Regions from separate parts of the Rhizobium sp. N621 genome, predicted to be linked through region 2. Evidence: predicted binding sites of a transcription regulator. Region 2 holds the regulator's gene; the other holds the start of a gene.
What was found. The regulator LexA, encoded in region 2, represses DNA repair genes until DNA is damaged. The targets are predictions, from matches to a motif close to TGTTCNNNNTGTGTTCNG.

Region 1 (6,901 bases), 1.1 Mb from region 2:
CCTTCGATCGCCATCGCTCTTCCCCTGATATCCTGGAGACGCTGCTTCACATCGGTCAGCGCCGCAAGCGCCGTCGCCCCCATGGCGACGATCAGCTTCGGCTTGACCAGTTCCATTTCCAGATCGAGCCACCAGCGGCAATGCTTCACCTCGCCCATATTGGGCTTCTGGTGGATGCGGCGCTTGCCGCGCGGCTCATATTTGAAATGCTTGACGGCATTGGTGACATAGAGCCTTGAGCGGTCGATACCCGCCTCTGCTATCACCTGGTCGAGCAACCGGCCGGCCGGACCGACGAAGGGGCGGCCGGCAATATCCTCCTGGTCGCCCGGCTGCTCGCCGACAAACATCACCTCCGCATCGCCCGGCCCCTCTCCGAATACCGTCTGGGTCGCATTGGCGTGAAGCGGACAGCGCGTGCAGACCGCAGCCTCCGCGCGCAGCGCTTCGAGTGCGCCCACCGGAGCCTCCGGTTCTGCGGGAAAATTTCGCGCGGCCTGCTGCAAGCGGTCGTGAAAAGGCAGCGATTGCGTCGCTTCCCGCGCCGCCATGTCGCGCACCTTGCTCTCGGCCGATGCGATCAAGCCGGGAATGAGATCGGCTTCCGGCAGGTTCTTCCAGTATTTCTTCGGCATCTCCGCCTGCATCGCCTTCACCTTCAATCGCGCCGGGTTGAAGATGCTGGCATAGTAGGTGCGCCAGAGTTCGTCCGTGGCATCGCTGAGATTGAGCCTTTCGCATGGCTCGTCGGCAATCGTCAGCCGCTCGCCGTCCCAGGCCGCCGAGCCCTTGGGCGTCGCAATCAGCCAGTCCATGTCGGTGAAACGGCGTTGGAAAAAGGGAGCCGTGCGCCTGACGATATGATGGTCCGGCTCGAACCAGGCGAGGAATTTCCGACGACCTGCCGATACCGCGCCAACCTCCTTGAAGCGGACGAACGCCGTCATTTTGTGCGCGTCACGCCGAACGTTCTTCGCCATCAGCCTGGCACGCACGACATCCTCGTCGGAGGTCACCTCAAGCAGCTGCCGGTCCAGCTGCAGCCGCCAGAGCAGATGGTAAAGCAGCGAAAACCGCGCCGGATCGGAATGGCAGAGAACCGTCTCCGCAAGCTCGATGAAGGCGGGCGGCACCGTCATCGGCTTGCGTGATGTCGCAGGCTCCGGCGGCATGGCGTCACGTTGAAACGAAAGATCGGCCTCGGTGCTTTTTTCGCGCCAGTCGATCTCCTCGGGCAAGATGCCGGCGGCCGCCAGGGCGCGTGCGGCATCGCGCCATTCGCCAAGCTCTCCCCGTCCCGCAAGCACGACCCGGCGCATCACAGCAACGACAATTGTTCAGGCTGCGGCTCGAACATGGCGCGCAGGTCCGGGCGGTCGATCAGCCGGCGGGGCGACCAGCCTTCCGCTGAGATGAAGGCTTGGACCTTCTTGATCGAAACGCCGAGCCGCAAGAGATCGTCGAGCCGGAGCCGGCGAAAACGGCGCGCCGAAACGATGGCCTTCACCGTCTTGGTGCCGAGACCGGGCACGCGCAATAACCGCTCGCGCTCGGCTTTGTTGATGTCGACGGGAAATTCAGCCCGGTTGGCAAGCGCCCAGGCAAGTTTCGGATCGAGATTGAGATCGAGCATGCCGCCCGCCTGGTTTGCGGTGATCTCGTCGATGCCGAAACCGTAGAACCGATAGAGCCAGTCGGCTTGGTAAAGCCGATGCTCGCGCATCAGCGGCGGCTTGATCAGCGGCAGGTTCTTCGAAGCATCGGGGATCGGGCTGAAGGCCGAATAATAGACACGCCGCAGGCCATAGCTGCTGTAGAGCCGGCCGCTGCTCGCAAGGATGGTCGCGTCGTTCGCCCCATCCGCCCCGACGATCATCTGCGTGCTCTGGCCGGCCGGGACGAAACGCTGGCGTTTCCCGGTCTTAAGCGTCGGTTCGCCGGCCGCTTCAATCTTCATCCTGAGATCCGCCATCGATCGCCGGATATTGGCCGGCTTCTTTTCCGGTGCGAAGCGGGTGATGCCGCTGTCGGTCGGCAGCTCGATATTGAGCGACAGCCTGTCGGCATGAAGCCCCGCCTCCTCGATCAGACGCGGCGATGCCGCCGGGATTGCTTTGAGATGGATATAGCCGCGGAAATGATGCGTTACACGCAGCTCGCGGACGATACGGACCATCTCCTCCATCGTGTAATCGGAAGAGCGGATGATGCCGGACGACAGGAACAGGCCTTCGATATAGTTGCGGCGGTAGAATTCCAGCGTCAGCCAGACAACCTCCTCCGCCGTGAAGCGCGCCCGCTCGACATTGCTGGAGGAGCGATTGACGCAATAGGCGCAGTCGTAGATGCAGAAATTGGTGAGCAGGATCTTCAGAAGCGAAATGCACCGCCCATCCGGAGCATAGGCATGACAGATGCCGGAACCCTCTGTCGAACCCAGTCCGCCGCTTGTGCTCGAATCGCGGTTCACCGTGCCGCTGGAGGCACAGGAAGCATCGTATTTCGCGGCATCTGACAGGATGGCCAAGCGTTCGGTTAGCGACTTCTTCATTAGAATGTTCTCTATATGTTCCATGGCCTAAAGTCAAATCCCGCCGTCGCCGCCTCTGCCCCGTTTTGGGCACTTCACCCGATGGATCAGCGGGTTGCGTTTCATTTATGCGAATTTTCTGGAAATCGGCCGTGGCGATCTGCTATAAGCACGCGACTAGGATTGTGGCACGGTTCCGAAGTTCCCTTCGGGACCTGTTTTCTTTTGTGTGTGCCTGACTGTGCTGAGGCAAGACCGGCGGCCACAAGGAGTGAAGGACAGAAAAATGGTTGATAAGGTACCGATGACACAGGGTGGTTTCGTCAAGCTGCAGGAAGAACTGCGCTGGCGTCAGCAGGAAGAGCGTCCCCGAATCATCGAGGCGATCGCCGAAGCCCGTGCCCATGGCGACCTTTCCGAAAATGCCGAATATCATGCCGCCAAGGAAGCCCAGAGCCACAATGAGGGTCGCATCACCGAGCTTGAAGATCTGACGGCGCGCGCCGAGGTCATCGATCTTACCAAGATGTCCGGCGATAAGATCAAGTTCGGTGCCAAGGTGAAGCTCGTCGACGAGGACACCGAGGAAGAAAAGACCTACCAGATCGTCGGCGACCAGGAAGCCGACGTCAAGGCCGGCCGCATCTCCATCTCCTCACCGATCGCCCGTGCGCTGATCGGCAAGGAAGTCGGCGATTCCATCGAGGTTAACGCACCCGGCGGCTCCAAGGCCTACGAAATCCTCCAGGTTTCCTGGGGCTGATCGCCCGCCAGACATGAGATCCATCCTTGCCTGATATGCGTGACGTCGAGATCATCGCGCCCAATTTCAAGCGCCGGCTCTCCGGCGTCACGTCGACCATCGTTCAGCTCATCCCATGCCAGATCCGGCTTGGCATGCGCATAGCAACGCTTGGCCCCGGCCTGCCGGAGGGCCTGGCGAAACTGAGATGGTCACAGCTCCCTGGTCTGTGGCGCAGGCCGGCGCGCCGGCGCCATCGCGTCTGGCACGCCCGCCGCAACAATGAGATGGCCGTCGGTATCCTGCTCCGCCATCTCCTGCGCATGCCGCTGAAGCTCATCTTCACCTCGGCCGCGCAGCGCCGCCACACCGCCTACACGAAATGGCTGATCCGCCGCATGGACGCGGTGATTGCAACCAGTGACCGGTCCGGCTCCTTCCTCGAGGTGCCCCACACCGTCATCCAGCACGGCGTTGACCTCTCCCTGTTCCACCCGCCGGAAACCGCCGACGACGGCATTGCTGCGACCGGCCTGCCCGGCCGTTATCTCGTCGGCTGCTTCGGCCGCGTGCGCCATCAGAAAGGCACCGATCTCTTCGTCCAGGCGATGATCGAACTCTTGCCACAGCACCCCGAATGGACGGCCGTCGTCTCCGGCCGCGTGACGGCGGAGCACGTGGGCTTTGGCGAAAAGCTCAAGGCCGATGTCGCCGCCGCCGGCCTCGCCGACCGTATCCTTTTCCTCGGCGAAGTTCCTGACATAAAAGTCTGGTATCGCCGCCTGATGCTTTACGTCGCCCCTTCCCGCAACGAGGGTTTCGGCCTGACTCCGCTCGAAGCCATGGCCTCGCGCACCGCCGTCGTGGCATCGGACGCCGGCGCTTATGCCGAACTCATCGTCAATGGCGAGACCGGCGCCGTCGTCCCCGCGGGTGACGGTGAGGCGCTGACGCGGGCAATGGCCCCCTATATCGCAGATCCGGCGCTGGCGATTGCCCATGGCGAGAATGCGCTGCGCCACGTCAGAGCGAATTTTGCGCTGGAGAAGGAAGCAAACGCCATCGGCGCCGTTTACGACCGCCTTCTCGGCGACAATCGCGGCTGACGCGGAGCAAAAAACGCCCGTTGGTAACGGGCCATCGGACCGCTGCAGAGGTCAGTCAACCCTGCCTCCGTCATGCTCGGGCTTGTCCCGAGCATCTGCCTCGGGTCGATAAGGGCAGCAGATCCTCGGCGCAAGCCGAGGATGACGATGAGTAGAGAACGAGCTTACTCAAAAAGTGAACGGCCCGTTGGATAACGGGCCGCTGCAAAGATTGCCAATGATCACGCTGCTTATTCGGCGGGCTGGAGACCGGCGGCCGACGTCTCCTCGGTCTCGCCGCCCAAGGCTCTGGCAAGCTGCCCCGTATCCAGCTCGTTTTCCCAGCGCGCCACGACGATCGTCGCCACGGCATTGCCGACGAGGTTGGTCAACGCCCGGCACTCCGACATGAAGCGGTCGATGCCGAGGATGAGCGCCATGCCGGCGACCGGCACGGAAGGCACGACGGAGAGAGTTGCGGCAAGCGTGATGAAGCCGGCGCCGGTGATGCCCGCGGCACCCTTGGAGCTCAGCATCGCCACCAGCAGCAGCAGGATCTGGTCGCCCCAGGAGAGATTGATGCCGGTTGCCTGGGCGATGAAGAGCGCTGCCAGCGTCATGTAGATGTTGGTGCCGTCGAGGTTGAAGGAATAGCCTGTGGGAATGACGAGGCCGACGACCGAACGCTTGCAGCCGGCCTTTTCCATCTTGTTCATCAGGCCCGGAAGAGCGGCTTCCGAGGACGAGGTCCCGAGCACCAGCAGCAGCTCTTCCTTGATGTAGCGCAGCAGCGCCACGATCGAGAAGCCATTGTAGCGGGCGACCGCGCCGAGCACGATGAAGACGAAGAGCAGCGACGTGATATAGAACGTGCCGATCAGCATAGCGAGGTTGGCGATCGACCCGACGCCATACTTGCCGATGGTGAAGGCCATGGCGCCAAAAGCGCCAATCGGGGCAGCCTTCATCAGAATGGCGACGAGCTTGAAGACGGGAGCCGTCAGGGCATTGAGGAAATTGACGACCTGCTCGCCCTTTTCGCCGACCATCGCGAGCGCGATGCCGAAGAGCACCGAGAAGAACAGCACCTGCAGAATATCGCCGTCGGCAAAGGCGCCGACGATCGTCGTCGGGATGATATTCGTGAGAAAGCCGACGATGCTCTGCTCATGCGCCTTATCGGCAAAGGTGGCGACGGCCTTCGGGTCGAGCGATGCCGGATCAATGTTCATCCCGGCGCCGGGCTGGACGACGTTGGCGACGATCATGCCGATGACGAGCGCCAGCGTCGAGAAGGTCAGGAAGTACAGCATCGCCTTGCCGGCGACGCGGCCGACCTTCTTCAGGTCACTCATGCCGGCAATACCGGTCGCTACCGTCAGGAAGATGACCGGCGCGATCACCATCTTGACGAGCTTGATGAAGGCGTCGCCGAGAGGCTTCAGCTGGGTGCCGAGATCGGGATAGAAATGACCGAGAATGATACCCGCAGCGATGGCCGCGAGAACCTGGACGTAGAGATGGGAATAAAAGGGCTTCTTGCCCTTGCTGTCTGCGACTGCATCGAGTGGTGCTGCGATCATGATGTCCTCCTAAAGGCTCGTCCGGAACGAACTCCGGCCTCCCGAGCCGTTCGCTTCAATCCAACAGCTCAGCCGTTGTTGCGCTGTTCTTCGCAATCGCCGTGCCAGTTTCGCTCCATCCGCTTAAGCCATTGTGTTTATTGCAGAAAAAATTTCCGAGGAGCCAGCGACTTATCCAGACAATGCGGAAACTCACACAAATCCATTTGCGTCCCGTGCGGAAAAATGCACAAATCCGTCATGTCCTTGTCAGTCTCACAAAGGCTTTGGCCCTCCCTGCCCCTGCACCACCGCATTCGCCGAATGTGGTGGGCCTATGCGGTGCTTGCCCTTTCGGCCGTCGTCGGAAGTCTCTTGGCGAGCGGCGAGGTCGGCCGGCGCCGGGCGGAAGCGGCCCTGGAGGAACAGGCCCGCACCGATGCGAGGATGAACGTGGCGCTGCTGCGCACCGTCCTCGAAAAATACCGGGCGCTGCCCTTCGTGTTGTCCCAGGACACCGCGCTCGCCGCCGCCCTGGCGGGACGCGACGCTGGTACCTTCGAACAGCTGAGCCGGAAGCTTGAGACACTGGCAGCCGGTACGAAGGCTGCCGTCATCTATGTCATCGACAAGGATGGTATCGCGGTTTCGGCCAGCAACTGGCGCGAACCGACGAGCTTCGTCGGCAACGACTATCGCTTCCGCGAGTATTTTCAGGGCGCCGTCGCTCAAGGGCAGGCCGAGCATTTCGCGCTTGGCACCGTCAGCAAGAAGCCCGGTCTTTATATCTCCGAGCGGATATCAGGCAGCGACGGTCTGCTGGGCGTCGTCGTCGTCAAGGTGGAATTCGACGATGTCGAGGCGGATTGGAATGCCTCGGGCGCCCCCTCCTACGTCATCGACGATCGTGGCATCGTCCTCATCACCAGCATTCCTTCCTGGCGGTTCATGACGATCGGCCGCATTGCCGAGGATCGGTTGA
Region 2 (6,901 bases):
AAACCGGGATGTAGTCGCGCTTGGGCTCGCCGACATAGAGCTGGCGGGGACGGCCGATGCGCTGTTCCGGATCCTCGATCATCTCGTTCCACTGCGCAATCCAGCCGACGGTGCGGGCAAGCGCGAAGAGCACGGTGAACATGGTGGTGGGGAAGCCCAGAGCCTTCAGCGTGATGCCGGAGTAGAAGTCGATGTTCGGATAGAGCTTCTTCTCGATGAAATATTCGTCGGTGAGCGCGATACGCTCCAGCTCCATCGCCACTTCGAGCAACGGATCGTCCTTGATGCCGAGTTCGCCCAGCACTTCATGCGTCGTCTTCTGCATGATCTTGGCGCGCGGATCGTAGTTCTTGTAGACGCGGTGACCGAAGCCCATCAGACGGAACGGGTCGTTCTTGTCCTTGGCGCGGGCAATATACTCCGGAATGTGATCGACCGTGCCGATTTCCGTCAGCATGTTGAGCGCTGCTTCATTGGCGCCGCCGTGAGCGGGGCCCCAGAGGCAGGCGATGCCGGCGGCGATGCAGGCGAACGGGTTGGCGCCCGACGAGCCGGCGAGGCGGACTGTCGAGGTCGAAGCGTTCTGCTCGTGGTCGGCGTGCAGGATGAAGATACGGTCCATGGCGCGCGACAGAACCGGATTGACGACGTATTCCTCGCACGGAACGGCAAAGCACATGCGCAGGAAGTTCGAGGCATAGTCGAGGTCGTTCTTCGGGTAAACGAAGGGCTGGCCGATATGGTACTTGTAGGCCATGGCGGCAAGCGTCGGCATCTTGGCGATCATGCGCAGGCTGGCGACCATGCGCTGGTGCGGATCGGTGATGTCTGTGGAGTCATGATAGAAGGCCGACAGGGCGCCGACGCAGCCGCACATGACGGCCATTGGGTGCGCATCGCGGCGGAAGCCGGTGAAGAAGCGGCTCATCTGCTCATGCACCATCGTATGGTGCGTGACGCGATAGTCGAAATCCTTCTTCTGCGCGGCCGTCGGCAATTCACCGTAGAGCAGGAGGTAGCAGACCTCGAGGAAATCGCCATGCTCTGCGAGCTGCTCGATCGGATAACCGCGGTGCAGCAGCACACCTTCGTCACCGTCGATATAGGTGATTTTCGATTCACAGGATGCGGTCGAGGTGAAGCCCGGATCGTAAGTGAAGGAAGCGGTGTTCTTGTAGAGAGCACCGATGTCGATGACGCTCGGGCCGATCGTGCCGCTTTTAACGGCGAGGTCGACTGATTTGTCACCGATTTTTATTGTAGCGCTTTGATCCGTCATGCTGATCCTCCGAAATGTCGGTGGCGCCACAAAAGCGCCATAGGGGTTAAGCGTCCTTTCCGATAGCTATATGATCGCAACGCTAATGCCAAGTTACCGTGACGGCATTTTGTGCATTGCGGCATCACCTTTTAGGCACTGCAGCGATGAGCCGCACGCATAGCGGAAGCCGATGATTCGACTGGTCTTTTGCCGCTTAAGATTTTCCCTCATATTTCAATCGATTATCCTTGCCGGATTTGCTTGAAGGTTGCATTCTGGCGACTTTACAGGGTGATCTTGGGCGGGGCATGCAGGAATTGACGACAGCCGAATTGCGGCCGCAAGCGGGCGTCGGCCTTGCCGATCCGCCGGATTTTCCTGCGCCTGCGGTAGTGACTCAATCGGTAAGGACGCAGTCGCAGACCCCATTGCGTCGTCGGCTGCTGGCCACCGCCCGGCAATCGCTGCGTGCCGGAGCCTGCATGCTGGGCGAAGAGGCCGATCATGGCCGCCTGCTGCTGTTCTCGCCGGTCTTCCTCGGAGCCGGCTCGGCCTTCTGGTTTCTCGGCAGATCGGATTTTCCCCTCGTTGCATCGCTGCTCTGCCTGCTGGTGTCGGCGGCCGCGGTTTTCCTCACCGGTCCCAGCCGGCCGATCTTGCGCGCAAGTTTCATGGCGCTGGCACTTTTCGCCGGCGGCATGCTCTCGGCTCAGTTCGAGAGCTGGCGGGCTTCGACGGTGATCCTCGATTCATCCGTGACGACGACGGTGACCGGCCGTGTCGAACGGCGGGAAGGCGACGGCCGCGGGCGCTGGCGCTACATTCTTGCCGTCACCGGCACCGAGGCGCCGGAGCTGAAACGGCCGCCGAGACGCATCACCGCGATCGTCCGGGGCGCCGATGCGCCTTTCGAGATCGGCGACATCATTACCGGCAAGGCACGGCTGACGCCGCCGGCCGGCCCCGCACTTCCCGCGCTCAACGACTTCTCCTTCGGTGCCTATTTCGACGGCATCGGCGCCAACGGTTTCTTCTACGGTGCGCCGGAGAAACTCGACTTGGAGGCAGGCCCGCAGGCGGACAGGTCGACGGACGCGCTGCTCGAATGGCTCTACCGGCTGCGCAGTAGCATCGGCGACCGCATAAGATCGATCCTGCCCGGCGACACCGGCGCTTTTGCCGCTGCCCTGGTGACGGATGAACGGCGCGCCATCTCGAAGACGACGACGGAGGCGCTACGCCAGTCCGGCCTTGCCCACATCGTCGCGATCTCGGGCCTCAACATGGCGCTGTCGGCCGGCATTTTCTTCGTCGGTTTCCGGATGCTGCTCAGTCTCTTTCCCGGTGTCGCCCAAGCCTATCCGACAAAGAAGATCGCCGCCGCCGGCGCGCTCATCGCCGTCACCGCCTATTACCTGATCTCCGGTTTCGGGGTTTCGGCCGAGCGCGCTTTTATCATGATGGCCATTATGCTGATTGCCGTCTTCTTCGATCGGCCGTCGATCAGCCTGCGCAATATCGTTCTCTCTGCGCTCATCATCATCGCCATTTCACCTTCTGAAGTATTGGGACCGAGCTTTCAGATGTCCTTTGCCGCGACATTGGCTTTGGTATCGGGCTATCAGCTGTGGAAGGACAGGCGTGTCCGCGAAAGCGCTTTTCTGAAACTGCCGATCATCAGGCCGGTGGTTGCCGTCGCCGGTTTCTTCGGCGGCGTCTTCCTGACCTCGCTGATCGGCGGCTTTTCCACCGCACTGTTTTCGATCGAGCATTTTCATCGCCTGACGGCTTACGGCCTGCCGGCAAACCTTGCGACGATGCCGATCATCTCCTTCATCGTCATGCCGGCCGGGTTGCTGGCGATGTTGCTCATGCCTTTCGGTGTGGACGCTCCACTCTGGAAGGTGGTGGGATTCGGCCTCGATCTGGTGATTGCGGTCGCCAAGACGGTGTCCGGCTGGGGCGGTGATATCGGCGTCGGCCGCTTGCCCGCCTGGTATTTCGCAGTGGCGGTGGCAGGCTTTCTGCTGCTGACGCTGCTGCGCACCCGGCTGCGCCATGTCGGCACATCGATCATCGCCATCTCGACGCTCATCGTGCTGCTTCTGCCGCTTCCCCGGCCGCCGGATCTGGTGATTTCGGAGGATGGCAGTCTGGTTGCGGTCGTCGCGGCTGAGGCAATAGCTTCCAACCGTGAAAACCCGCCGGATTTCATCTTCGACCAGTGGCAGCGAGCGCTGGTCCTGCCGACACATGATCCGCCGAAGATGCTGGATGGTCCGGCTATCCCGCCGGAAGGAGAAGACCGCCGTGTCAGGCTTTCCCGCGATCAGCAGAACGAAGCGAGCGCAGCGATGCGGGCAGCCGCAGCAGGCGGTGAAGCAAACCGCTTTTCCTGCGTCAAGAAGGCCTGGTGCACATCAAGACTCGGCAATGGCCATATCGTCACCGTCATCGACAATGCCGCCTATCTCGGTCCGGCCTGCGATACGGCCGATATCGTCGTGACCTCGGTCCGTCTGCGCTTCGACAGCTGCCGTTCAGGCGGCACGCTTTTCACCGGCGAGACGCTGCGCAGGACCGGTTCCGTCGAATTGCGCTTCGCCGGTGCCGACCTGGAGGTCACCACCGCCTTCGATGCTTTGTCGCGACCATGGATGCGCCATCGCGCCTATGATTGGCGCAACGATCGTTTTACCGATTCCGGCCCATCCGGCGTCAGTGATAGCGACGGATGAGGCCGACGAGCTTGCCCTGCACCTTGACGCGGTCGGGTCCGAAGATGCGGGTCTCGTAGGCCGGGTTGGCGGCCTCGAGCGCGATCGAGGCACCCTTGCGGCGGAAACGCTTCAGCGTTGCTTCCTCGTCGTCGACGAGGGCAACGACGATATCGCCGGGACTTGCGGTGCTGCCGTTGCGGATGATCACGGTATCGCCGTCGAAGATGCCGGCATCGATCATCGAATCGCCCTTGACCTCCAGCGCATAGTGCTCACCGGAGCCGAGCATATCCGCGGGAACGACGATGTCGTGGGTGTTGTTCTGGATCGCCGAGATCGGAACGCCGGCGGCGATACGTCCCATGACCGGCACGGAGATGGAGTTGCCATTGTCGGCGACCGGCTTTGGCGCAGCGGGGGCGGCGACCGGCTGGGGCTTGCCGAGGCTGCCCTCGATGACGCTCGGCGAAAAACCGCGGCGCTGTTGAAGGCTGGGGTTATAGGCCTCCGGAAGTTTGATCACTTCAAGCGCCCGGGCGCGATTCGGTAGGCGGCGAATGAAGCCGCGCTCCTCGAGCGCCGTGATCAGCCGGTGGATTCCGGATTTCGAGGCGAGATCCAGGGCATCCTTCATTTCGTCGAAAGAGGGAGGGACGCCGGATTCCTTCATGCGCTCATGAATGAAAAGGAGAAGCTCCTGTTGTTTGCGCGTGAGCATCGACGTCAGACCCCGTGATTGAAACAAATCCAGAACAGACACTATATGTTCCATATGTGTTCCGCAAGTAGCTAAATTTCCGTAAAACTTCGTGGCAACTCGTCGAGATTTTTATTTTCATTCGCCGGATTGGTGCACATGTCTTGCATTGAGCGAGGTGCTGTCGCACATCTCTTGCCGGTTTCAGGAGGGATATTCATGAACGCGCATTCCGCCAAATCACACCCGCTGGATCATGTCGTGCTGCCCGTGGTCAATATCGATCTGGCGCGTGAAAGGCTCGGCAAGCTCGGTTTCACCGTCGCCGCTGATGCGCGCCATCCCTTCGGAACGGAGAATGCCTGCGTCTTTTTCGCCGACAAGACCTATCTGGAGCCGCTTGGCGTTGCGAGCATCGAGGAGAGCGAGGCAGCGGCCCGCCAGGGCAATGTCTTCATTGCCCGCAATCGCGCCTTTCGTTTCCGCTGCGGCGAGGAGGGACTTTCTGCGCTGGCCTTCCTCAGCGAGGATGCCGGCGTCGATCATAAGCGCTTCGTCGGCAACGGCGCGAGCGCCGGTGAGATGTTGCAATTCAGCCGGCCGATGCGGATGCCGGATGGTTCGGAGAGCGTCGGCAGCTTCAAGCTGGCCTTTGCAGCTGATTTGCGCGCCCCCGATTTCTTTCTCTTTACCTGCCAGCGCATCAATTCGTTCCCGACAGATCGCGCCGCGCTGGAGACGCATGCCAATGGCGTGATCGGTATTGCCGAGATCGCGCTTTGTGCGCCGGACCCGGCGGCATTCGCCGCTTTCGTCGGACTTGCGATAGGGCAGGCGGCGGCGGAGAAAACCGGTTTCGGCGTGAATATCGCGGCATCGAATGCGAAGATCAGCCTGATGACGCCGGAAGGGCTGGAGGCCTATTTCGAGCTTGTCGTCTCCTCCGCCGATCGTGGCCTGCGCGGCCGGGCAATCCTCTTCACTGTCGCCGATCTTGCCGTGACAGAAGCGCATTTGGCTGCTAACGGGGTGACCTACACGCGCAAGAACAACCGCATTCTGGTGAAGCCCACGCCCGGGCAGGGTGCGCTCTTCGCCTTCGAGGAAAAACGATGAGCACCGACACGAATTCCGAAGTCAGGATCGGCGAAGGCGAAGGCCAGGTCACCTTTTCCAATACCGCCCGCCTGTCGCTGATTGCCGGCCCATGTCAGATGGAGAGCCGCGATCACGCCTTTATGGTCGCCGGCACGCTGAAGGAGCTTTGCGGCAAGCTCGGCATAGGCCTTGTCTACAAGAGCTCCTTCGACAAGGCGAACCGCACCTCGCTCTCGGCAGAGCGCGGCATCGGCCTGGAGAAAGGCATGGAGGTCTTTGCCGACCTCAAGAAGGAATTCGGTTTTCCCGTCATAACCGACGTCCATACGGCCGAGCAATGCGCCGAGGTGGCCAAGGTGGCCGATGTCCTGCAGATCCCGGCCTTCCTCTGCCGTCAGACCGACCTTCTGATCGCAGCCGCCAGGACCGGCCGCGCCGTCAATGTCAAGAAGGGCCAGTTCCTCGCCCCTTGGGATATGAAGAACGTCCTGAAGAAGCTCAATGCCAGCGGCAATCCGAACGTGCTGCTGTGCGAGCGCGGCGCCTCCTTCGGCTACAATACGCTGGTTTCCGACATGCGCTCGCTGCCGATCATGGCGGCGATGGGCGCGCCCGTCATTTTCGATGCGACCCACTCCGTCGCCCAGCCGGGCGGGCAGGGCGAATCCTCGGGCGGTCAGCGCGAATTCGTCGAGACGCTGGCACGCGCGGCAGTGGCGACGGGTATTGCCGGCGTCTTCCTCGAAACACACCAGGACCCTGACAACGCACCATCCGACGGCCCGAACATGGTCTATCTCAAGGATATGCCGCGGCTGCTTGAGAAATTGCTTGCGTTTGATGCGGTCGCCAAGGCCTGACCTTCAACAGGATGACATGATCGTGGTCTAGGCCACTTGGGAACGCCGATTCGAAGGCTGGTAATTGCGGCATTGTAATTTGCACGCCTTCGCTTATGACAAGCTTCGAACGACTTATCACCCACCGAGCAGGAAGAACCCATGACTGCAATCACCGATATCATCGCCCGCGAGATCCTCGATAGCCGTGGCAATCCCACCGTCGAAGTCGACGTCTATCTCGAAGACGGCAGCATGGGCCGCGCGGCCGTTCCCTCGGGCGCCT

Region 1: a site for LexA is predicted at 2,557-2,574, ahead of AMK00_RS15175 (putative DNA modification/repair radical SAM protein). Genes of this name have one in related genera too.

The regions. Positions count from the first base shown of each region.
Region 1 is NZ_CP013495.1:3,115,617-3,122,517, forward strand. Features, by position in the region: gene AMK00_RS15170 (UdgX family uracil-DNA binding protein) at 1-1,319, opposite strand, end outside; gene AMK00_RS15175 (putative DNA modification/repair radical SAM protein) at 1,319-2,551, opposite strand; gene greA (transcription elongation factor GreA) at 2,817-3,293, shown strand; gene AMK00_RS15185 (glycosyltransferase family 4 protein) at 3,320-4,378, shown strand; gene AMK00_RS15190 (dicarboxylate/amino acid:cation symporter) at 4,609-5,940, opposite strand; gene AMK00_RS15195 (ATP-binding protein) at 6,166-6,901, shown strand, end outside.
Region 2 is NZ_CP013495.1:1,998,612-2,005,512, forward strand. Features, by position in the region: gene gltA (citrate synthase) at 1-1,279, opposite strand, end outside; gene AMK00_RS32955 (hypothetical protein) at 1,546-1,767, opposite strand; gene AMK00_RS09770 (ComEC/Rec2 family competence protein) at 1,744-3,999, shown strand; gene lexA (transcriptional repressor LexA) at 3,980-4,699, opposite strand; gene AMK00_RS09780 (VOC family protein) at 4,898-5,794, shown strand; gene kdsA (3-deoxy-8-phosphooctulonate synthase) at 5,791-6,636, shown strand; gene eno (phosphopyruvate hydratase) at 6,778-6,901, shown strand, end outside.